3 regions of the Kitasatospora sp. NPDC059408 genome follow, and region 3 is predicted to be linked to each of the others. Evidence: riboswitches for the same ligand, from Rfam matches in the RefSeq annotation. Region 3 holds a riboswitch; each other region holds the start of a gene.
The links. Region 3 has a riboswitch for cyclic di-AMP ahead of ACFXDE_RS42375 (transglycosylase family protein). Riboswitches for the same ligand answer to the same signal wherever they lie in the genome.
Positions count from the first base shown of each region.

Region 1 (3,266 bases), on a different contig from region 3:
CCACCGGCGACCTCTTCGGCGGCAGCCGGCAGCGCCGGGACGAGGCCGACCTGATGTGGCGGCTCAAGAACCTGCCGCAGCCCAAGGCGGCCGTTCTGCTGGCGGGCACGAAGCAGGGTGACGGCGACTACAAGCACGACACCGAGGCGTTCATCGACGCGGTGCAGAGCCCCGGCCCGATGAAGGTCTCGTACAGCATGCTGGAGACCGGCGGCCACAACTTCGAGACGTGGAGCAAGCTGCTGCCGTCCTCGCTGGAGTGGCTGTCCGAGCACCTCAAGGTCCCGAACCAGCCGGGCCAGCCGGCCCCCGCAGCCTGAAGCCGGCCTTCGTAGCCGGACAGCCGGTTCCCGCAGCCGGATGGTCCCCGCGGCCCGACTCGCTGCAGCCGGCCGGTTCCCGCAGTCCGACGGTCGCCGGCCTCGCGGACCGGCCGGCCTCAGGCCACCCGCTCCAGCGTCCCCGTGTGGAGCTCGCCGACCCGGCCGCCCTCGCCCTCGAAGGTCCAGAACGCGCGCACCGTCAGCCGGACCAGGTCCATCACGTGGCTGACGGTGATGCCGCTCTGCTCCGTCCAGCTGACGAAGTACACCTCGGGCGCGACCTCGGCGACGTGGAGCGCCACGTCCTCCCACTGGCCCGCCGACTCGCCGAGGCCCTCCCAGCGCAGCCGCTTGCCGTCGGCCGAGTAGGCGTTGCGGAAGGCCGCGCCGTTGTCGGCCCGGAAGAGGTAGGTGCGGCCGGCGAAGGCGGGCAGGGGCGCGGTCATGGTGCGGCGGTTCCTCGTCTCTGCGGGAGGGGGCGCGGTGCTCTTGTGCACGACGGTGGATGTCGGACCTCCAATTTATCCGATCGGGCGAGCTCGCACGCCACTGCCAGTGAAGACGCACCCCCGTCACCGTCACCACGCAAGGCCCGCCAGGGCACCGCCGGCCAACAGGTGACACCGGCACCGGCACAGGCACCGCGACGGTCGGCGGCACCCGGCTGCTCGGCGGGCGCGACCGCCTCGAACCCGCCGGGGCGCCGGACGCCGGGGTCCGGATCGGCGCCCGGCTCGCCCGAACATCAACGGCCCGCCGGGATGCCGGCCAACTGATCCACTGCGCACCGTAGTTGATCGACACAACTGTGAGCTGCGCGACAACCGGTCGAGACGAGTTGTCCGTTCACGGACCGACTGCCTAGCCTGCAACGGCGTCCGCCCTCGCGGACCCCGCCGCCGGGACGCCGAGTCCCGTCCACCCGACGGCGGGCAACCGAGCACCACAGCGGACGGGAGCGGGGGAACCAAGGTCAGCGCCACGACCCGGCACGCCCTCGCGCGTGCCGGCCGCGGCTTGGGGTGAAGCCGTTCCCACAGGCGGCCGGGCGACCTCTCAGTCCGAACCCGACAGCTCACCTCGCAGGCGTCGCAGAGGACACCCCATGCACAAGCCTGCCCGGCGCCCCGCGCCCCGCCATGCCCGCCCGTCCCACCGCGGCCGCACCGCCGCCCTCGCCGCCACCGGCGCGCTCGCCATCACCGGCGCCGGCCTGTTCGGCCTCCAGTCCGCGCCCGGAGCCCAGGCCGCCACCGGTCCGACCGTCACCCAGGACCGGCTCGCCCCGGCCACGATGGTCGCCGGCCGGGCCGCCACGGCGACCCTCACCGTCCACTCCTCGTCCTGCTTCACCGCCAAGACCGTCGGCGTCGGCGTGCGCGACGCGGCCGGCAACAACCTCGACTTCCCCGGCAACGCCAGCAATGTGCCGATCTGCCCGTGGAGCTACACCTTCACCAGTGGCGCGCGCGCCCTGCCGGCCGGCACCTACACCCAGTTCGGGTTCTGGCAGGACTTCGGTGGCGCCTGGCACAACCTGCCGTCGCAGCAGCTCGTCGTCTCCGGCACCCCGACCCCGACCACCACCCCGTCGGCCACCCCCACCCCCACCCCCACGCCCACCCAGGCACCCACCCAGACGCCCACGCAGACCCCGAGCGCCACCGCCACCCCGAGCACCCCGGCGCCGTCCTCCCCGATCGCCGGCAAGTCGCTGACCTGGTCCGACGAGTTCAACGGCCCGATCAACTGGGGCCAGCGCTGGGTCGGCGACAAGAGCACCGCGTACAAGTACGGCAACCACAACCCGGACGACAACAAGCTCGACTGGCTGGACCCGAACAACGTCAGCGTGGCCAACGGCGTCGCCACCTTCACCGCCACCCCCGGCAGCAACACGCTGGAGAACGGCAAGCAGTCCTGGAACACCGGCTTCCTCACCACCGAGGGCTCCAGCGAGGGCTTCCAGGTCAAGACCGGCGACTACGCCGAGACCCGGGTCAAGCTGCCGGCCGGCTCCGGCGCCTGGCCGGCCCTGTGGACCTGGAAGAACGGCAACGGGGAGGTCGACTCCTTCGAGTACCACCCCGACAACCCGAACCTCCTGGAGCTGACCAACCACGTCAACCCGGGCAACTTCGACTACTACACCAACGCGAGCGCCGTCGCGAAGGACCAGTGGGTGACCATCGGCACCTACTACGGCGCCACCTCGGTGGACTGGTACGTCAACGGCGTGAAGGTGTTCTCGGACGGCAAGGGCGTCGGCGCGAACTTCTCGGCGTACCTGATCCTCAACCTGTCGGTGTGCGCGGGGCAGTACCACCCCGCGCCGCAGGGGACCGCCCCGATCACCTTCGCCGCCGACTACGTCCGCGTCTACCGGTAACCGCACCGGCACACGGTAGCCATCAGCCGGCAGCCGTCTCGACGACCCTGATGTCGAACGGCTGCCGGTTGTTGCGCGGGTGCCGGTCGTCCGGGCTGATCACCGTGACCTTCCCACCGGTCAGCAGGCCCGTATGCGCCATGGGGGAGATCCGCACCGTGACGAGCGCGGTCGCGCTGCGTCCCTCGGGCAGGCCGGGGCCGAAGGTGCAGCGCACCTCGCGGCCCAGGAACGCCTCGCAGTTCTCGGGGAAGTACGGGCCCACCGCCGTCACCTCCTCCGGCAGGGTGACGATCACGGTGAAGGGCGAGGCGGTGGTGTCCGGGCCGAGGTTGGCGACGAAGGCGTGCACGGTCGTGGTGCCGCCGGGCGGTGCGGGGCTGGGGTCGAGCCGGACGACCTCCAGGTCGGAGTCGGACAGCGCCGCGGCCCGGCTCGCCGGCGCGAGCTGCACGGCCGGACGGGGGTCGGGCCGCTGCCCGGCCCACGACGGGACGGCGGTCAGCGTCGCCACCGCACAGCCTGCCGCCACGGCCACCGTCAGCCACGTCCCG
Region 1 covers NZ_JBHYWI010000001.1:239,041-242,306, reverse strand. The annotation lists gene ACFXDE_RS01005 (alpha/beta hydrolase) at 1-320, shown strand, start outside; gene ACFXDE_RS01000 (MoaF N-terminal domain-containing protein) at 440-769, opposite strand; cyclic di-AMP (ydaO/yuaA leader) riboswitch at 1,255-1,427, shown strand; gene ACFXDE_RS00995 (hypothetical protein) at 1,429-2,712, shown strand; gene ACFXDE_RS00990 (hypothetical protein) at 2,735-3,226, opposite strand.
Region 1: another riboswitch for cyclic di-AMP. It lies ahead of ACFXDE_RS00995 (hypothetical protein); the one in region 3 lies ahead of ACFXDE_RS42375 (transglycosylase family protein).

Region 2 (3,266 bases), on a different contig from region 3:
GGGGAGAGCGACCAGTCTCTCCCCGGGGCGGTGGGCGGGTGACAGATAACAGATGATGAAATCTGTTATCTGTCATCTGTTCGCTGTCATCCGCGATCCGTCACCCGTCCCCGGCGGGACGGTTCCGGAAGGATCCTCAGACGCGGCCGGCGAAGTCCGGCGCCCAGTTGGCGATGGTCTGCAGGCGGACGCCCGAGCTCGGGTTGGCGGCCTCGACGTACTGGCCGCCGCCGATGTAGATGGCGACGTGGTAGACGCCGGAGTCCTGGCCGTTGTTGGACCAGAACAGCAGGTCGCCCGGCTGCAGGCTGTCCAGCGAGACGTGGGTGCTCGCGGCGGCCTGGTCGTTGGCGACGCGCGGGATGGAGATGCCCGCGGCGCGCAGCGCGGCCTGGGTCAGGCCCGAGCAGTCCCAGCCGCCGTTGCCGGTGCCGCCGTAGACGTACGCCTGGCCGACCTGCGCCTTGGCGAAGCTGACCGCGGCGGCCATCGAGCCGGTGACGGCCGGGGCCGGGGTCTGCGCCTGGGCGGAGGGCTTGGCGGCGGGCTTCGAGGACGGCTTGGCGGCCGGGGTCTGGGCCTCGGCGGCCGGCTGGGCGTTCACGGCGTTCCCGGCGGAGGACTGGCCCGGCTTCTGCGAGCGGTCGAACCAGTTGAAGTCACCGGACTGGCCGGCCGGCGCCTGGGCGGAGTCGCCGAAGGACAGGTGCTGGCCCGGGTAGATGGTGTCCGGACCGTCGGTCAGGGTGCCGCGGTTCAGCTCGTACAGGCGCTGCCAGCCGCCCTTGACGTTGTGCTTGTCGGCGATCGTGGACAGCCAGTCGCCGGCCACGACGGTGTAGTCCGAGGCACCGGCCTGGGTGGTGCCGCCCTGGGTCCAGTCCTGGCGCTTCTGCGCCCAGGTGCCCTTGGCGGAGTCGGCGGCGGCCGGGGCCTGCGCCTGGTCCTGCGCCGGGGCGGCGGGCTTGGCGGCGGGCTTCGAGGACGGCTTGGCAGCGGGTGCGGCCGGGGCGGCCTTCGCGGTGCTCGCGGCGGCGGAGGTGTCGACGGCGGCCGGGGCGCCGCCCGCGGTCAGGCCGGCCTGGACGGAGCACACGGGCCAGGCGCCGGGGCCCTGCGAGGCGAGGACCTTCTCGGCGACGGCGATCTGCTGGTCCTTGGTGGCCTGGTTGGCCTGCGGGGCGTACGAGGTGCCGCCGAAGGCGGCCCAGGTGCTGGAGGTGAACTGCAGGCCGCCGTAGAAGCCGTTGCCGGTGTTGATGCTCCAGTCGCCGCTGCTCTCGCACTGGGCGACCTTGTCCCAGGTGGTGACGGAGGCGGCGGAGGCGGTGCCGGAGGTGAGGCAGGGAATGGTGAGGCCGACGCCGGCGACGCCGAGGGCGGCGATCACGCGGCGGGTGCGGCTGGACAGGCGAGTGCCGTTGGTGGGCAGCATGAAGACGCGGTCCTCTCCCACGCCTGCGAGGTGAGCTGTCGGATTCGGGCCGGAGTTGCCCGGCCGCGCTGTGGCGCGGCTTCACCCCTAGCCCAGGACCGTTCCGTGGATCGGTCCGGGGCGACTTACCTGTGGGTCCCCCGCTCCTGCCGTGGTGCGTTTTCGCGCTTCCAGCGCACCCGACGGCAGGACTCGGCGTTGCGGATGTGCTGGGTCCGTGTGGTCACGAACGGGGAGCACGTTAAGCAGACTTAAGTACGAACTGCAAATACCTGTGATGCGCATCACGGATTATGGAAAGCCGCCAAGAATTTCCTTCTCCAAGATCGAAAATGATCGTTTTCTTGCAATAAACCTGCGGATGTGCACAACTGGCAGGCTCTCAGGAATTGCATGACGGGCGGTCACTCGATCGCAAACAATCACAGAACGGACATCTCGCGCATTCGGCTCTTAATTCCCTTACGCCGCAAGCCGAAAGGGCCCGGAGCGCGGTCGCTCCGGGCCCTTCCGTACGCGTTGTCGGCGGTTACTCGCCGGCGGCCTCCCCGGTCGCCCCGGAGGCCGTCCCACCGGCCGCGTGGGCCGCGCGGGAGCCCTCGGCGGCGGCCTCCGCCGCCTCGGCCTCGGCCTGGGCCTGCGCGGCGGCCAGGGCCTCCGCGGACGGCGCCGGCAGCGCGGCCAGGTACAGCGAGGCGATGAGCTGGCCGACCGTCTGGTAGGCGCCGAGCGGCGCGGCGGACGGGCAGCCGGTCTCCTCGGCGGCCGTGGCGAGCAGCTCGGAGTCCGCCTCCGGGCCGATCACCAGCGGGGCCAGCGCGGGGCGCTGCGAGCCGGTCTCCTTGAGGTGCGCGACGGCGGCGGCGACCGAGCCGGGCACGTCGAGCGCGGCGGGGACGACCGGGACGGCCAGGCGGGCGGCCAGCAGCACGCCGGTGATGCCGGCGGCGGCCGCGGCGTCCTCGCCGCCCACGGTGGTCAGCACGACGCCGTCCGCGGCGGTCGCGATGGCGAACAGGCGGGCGCGGTCGGCGCGGGCCAGCCCGGCCTCGGACAGGCGGACGTGGACGGCCTCGGCCAGCAGCGGGTGCGGGCCCAGCACGTCGGTGACGTGCGCGCCGTACTCGGCGGCGAGCGCGTGGAGTTCGGGCAGGAAGTCGTGCGGGCCGGGCACCAGGGGTACCAGGATCGGTGCCGGGACGCCGGCCTCGGCGGCGGCCGCCAGCAGCTCGCCGATGCTGCGCTCGGTGCCGTCCGCGCCCTCGGTGCCGTCGCCGGGGAGGTAGCCCACCGCGGTCTGGACGCCGTTCTGCTCGCTGCGGACGATCGAGAGCAGCTCCTCGACGACCGAGCGGGACTCGGGCCCGGCGGTCGCGGGCACGGCGAGCACCAGGGCCGGGGAGCCGGACGGGATCTCGGGGCGCTCGGGGCGACGGTGGCGCCCCCGCGCACGGGAGCCTGGAGTGCGAACGGGCAGTGGCGCGCCCGGGATGGCTGCGGTGCTCATGGCGGAGATCGTAGGACATCGGCCCGTCAGGGCTGCAGTCGGCTGCCGTGCCGGTTTCGCGCGAGCGTGGTGTGCGCGGCGCGCGGAGCTCTCGCGTGCGCGGGTCGATGAGCGGTCATTAGGTCATATTCCGGACATACCTGGCCCAACCCCCGCGCGTCCGCCGGTATCTCCTGGAGACGGGTCCGGTGGGGCGTCACGTTGCACCCGTGGCGAGTGAGATGTCTCACAGTCGACGGGCGGTCTGACGGAGGGTCACGAGTGCGCGACTCCCGGCTTTCGAAGATCAACATTTAGCGGGGAGCCGCTCACGGCCGGTTATCG
Region 2 covers NZ_JBHYWI010000001.1:14,794-18,059, reverse strand. The annotation lists gene ACFXDE_RS00080 (transglycosylase family protein) at 137-1,456, opposite strand; cyclic di-AMP (ydaO/yuaA leader) riboswitch at 1,443-1,602, opposite strand; gene ACFXDE_RS00075 (hypothetical protein) at 1,965-2,942, opposite strand.
Region 2: another riboswitch for cyclic di-AMP. It lies ahead of ACFXDE_RS00080 (transglycosylase family protein); the one in region 3 lies ahead of ACFXDE_RS42375 (transglycosylase family protein).

Region 3 (3,266 bases):
GCCAGCGAGACGCCCAGGATGGCGTTGGCGCCGAGCGAGGACTTGTCCGGGGTGGCGTCCAGGTCGAGCATGGCCTGGTCGATCAGGCGCTGCTCGGTGGCGTCGTAGCCGACCAGCTCCGGGCCGATCTGCTCGATGACGGCCAGGACGGCCTTCTCCACGCCCTTGCCGAAGTAGCGGTTCTTGTCACCGTCGCGGAGCTCCAGCGCCTCGAAGGCGCCGGTGGAGGCACCCGACGGGACAGCGGCACGACCGGTGCTGCCGTCGTCGAGGCCGACCTCGACCTCGACCGTGGGGTTGCCACGCGAGTCGAGGATCTCACGGGCTACGACGACATCGATGGACGGCACGAGGCATCTCCTTGCGGAAGCAGGGTCCCGCTGACCAGTGGTGCGGCCGGCGGGATGATTGCGGAGTCGTTACGACCAGAGCCTAACCGCACGTGGTCCCGGGGCCACGCCGACCTCGGTCCCGTCTCAGCGTGTGGCCGGGCTACTTACCGGTAGTTCACCCGGGCTCCCCGGGAAAAGGGGCGGAAGCGGACGAAGGGGGCCGATCCGGGGTCGGCCCCCTCCGTGGCGTGTCGCACCGGTTCCGGCCGGCGTCAGCCGAGGTGCAGCACCTGGCCGGGCAGGATCAGGTTCGGGTCGCCGCCGACGGTGCCGCGGTTGCCGTCGTAGACCGACTGCCAGCCGCCGTGCACACCCTGGGCGGACGCGATGCTCGACAGCGTGTCACCGGCGTGGACGGTGTAGTCGTGGCCGCCCTGCGGGGCGACGGCGGCGCGCGGGGCCTGCTGCTGCGGCTGGGCGTACTGCTGCTGGACCTGCTGCTGGGCGTACTGCTGCTGAGCGGCCTGCTGCTGGGCCTGGCCCGCGTACTGCTGGTAGACGCCCTGGTGGCTGGTCCAGTACCAGGTGCCGTTGTTCTGGTACCAGTACACCTTCGCGTCGGCGTCCCAGCCGGCCTTGCCGGAGAAGCCCGGGGCCTGCGGCTGCTGCTGGGCCTGCTGCGTGTGCTGCTGGTACTGCTGCTGGGCGGGCTTCTGAGCCGGCTTCGGCTGGGCCGGCTTCGCCGCGGGCTGCTGCTGCACCGGCTGGGAGTGCTGCTGCGCGGCGGGCTTGGCGTCGGAGGTGTCGACGGCGGCGGGGGCGCCGCCCTTCGACAGGCCGGCCTTCTTCGAGCAGACCGGCCAGGCGCCCGGACCCTGCGAGGCCAGGACCTTCTCGGCCACCGCGATCTGCTGGCCCTTGGAGGCCTGGTTGGCCTGCGCCGCGTACGCGGTGCCGCCGAAGGCCTTCCAGGTGCTGGAGGTGAACTGCAGGCCGCCGTAGAAGCCGTTGCCGGTGTTGATGCCCCAGTCGCCGCCGCTCTCGCACTGGGCGACGGAGTCCCAGGCGGAGGCCGGGGCGGCGGAGGCGCCGGTGGCGGTGAGGATCGGCATCGCGAGTCCGACGCCGGCCACTCCGGCGACGGCGATGGCCTTCTCGGTCTGGGTGCGACGGCGGTGACGACCGGTTCCAACGAACAGCATGAAGGGGTCCCTCTCCGCACGCCTGCGAGGTGAGCTGTCGGGTTCGGACCGGGAGGTGGCCCGGCCGCCGTCTGCGGAAACGATTCCGCTCGGGCGGCTTCACCCCAAGCCGTGGAGGAACGGCAACAAACCTGGTTCCCCCGCCCCTGCCCAGGGTTCTGGTCGGTTTCCCGTGGCGCGGCGGGCAGGACTCGGCGTTCCGCACTCGGGGTCCGCAGCTGCGAACTCCAGGGAGAGTAGACAGATCCTCAGACCAATCACAAGCTCATATCGCAGACATCACACAGAAATTACGGCACGTGGTCGATCGCCTACCAACGGCGGTTGTTTGTCCGGATTGATGGGTGTTCATACGGCCGATCCGTACCGGTTCGCGACGCCCCGTCAGTGTGTCGGAGCGTCGGGAAGCGCGTGCGGTGAACGGCTCTCGGGACTGAATTCGACCGGAAGTTCGCGCAATCCGCGCATGATCAGGCCACCGCGCCACCGCAGGTTCTCCGGGCTTTCCGCCAGCGCGATATCGGGCAGCCGGGACAACAGCGTGGCCAGCGCCGACCGGCCTTCGAGCCTGGCCAGCGGGGCGCCGATGCAGTAGTGGATGCCGTGCCCGAAACCCAGGTGCGGGTTGTCCGCCCGGGCCAGGTCCAGGGTGTTCTCGTCCGAGAACCTGGCCGGATCCCGGTCCGCCGCCGCCAGCACCACGAGCACCGGGTCGCCGACCGGGATGTCCACCCCGCCGATGGTCAGCGGGTGGGTCGCGAACCGCCACGTCGCCAGCTCCACCGGACCGTCGTAGCGCAGCAGTTCCTCGATCCCGGTCTCCAGCAGCGCCGTCTCGCCCCGCGCCACCGACTCCTGCAGCAGGCGGCGCTGCTCCGGGTTGCGCAGCAGCGCGTACGTCCCGTTGCCGATCAGGTTGACGGTCGTCTCGAAGCCGGCGAACAGGAGGATGAACGCCATCGCGGCGGCCTCGTTCTCGGTGAGGTGCTCGCCGTGGTCGCTCGCCCGGATCAGGCCCGAGATCAGGTCGTCCCCGAGGTCCGCCCGCTTGCGGTGGATCAGCTCCAGCAGGTACGCCCGCATCCGCTTCACCGCCCGCCCCACGCCGCCGCGTTGGCCGCCCCCGTGGCGGATCATCATGCCGGCCCAGTCACGGAAGTCGTCCTGGTCCTCGGCCGGCACGCCGAGCATGTCGCAGATCGCGTAGATGGGGAGCGGGAACGCGAACTCGTGGATGAGGTCCGCCGAACCGCGCTGCGCGAAACCGTCGATCAGGCGGTCGGTGAGCTGCTGCACCCGCGGCTCGAACTCGGCCACCCGGCGCGGCGTGAACGCCTTCGACACCAGGCGGCGCAGCCGGGTGTGGTCCGGCGGGTCGATGTTCAGCAGGTGCGTCATCAGGTCCGCCTGCCGCTCCCCCGGGATCCCGACCCGGCCGGTGCGGTGCGCCTGCTCGCTGTGGTGCGCCGGGTTCTTCGACAGCCGGCCGTCCGCCAGCGCCTGCCGCGCGTCCGCGTACCGCGTCACCAGCCAGGCGTCCACCCCGCTCGGCAGCGTGGTGCGGTGCACCGGGGCGTGCTCGCGCAGCCACGCGTACGCCGGGTACGGGTCGGCGGCGAACTCCCACGTGAAGAGCGGCGGGCGGGCGTCGTCGGGCTGAACTGGCATGGGACGACCGTATCCGGTGGGTCGGGGGCACCCCGCCATCTACGGTGAGTGACCGGATCGTCAA
Region 3 covers NZ_JBHYWI010000140.1:2,601-5,866, reverse strand. The annotation lists gene eno (phosphopyruvate hydratase) at 1-350, opposite strand, end outside; gene ACFXDE_RS42375 (transglycosylase family protein) at 605-1,534, opposite strand; cyclic di-AMP (ydaO/yuaA leader) riboswitch at 1,540-1,708, opposite strand; gene ACFXDE_RS42370 (cytochrome P450) at 1,919-3,202, opposite strand.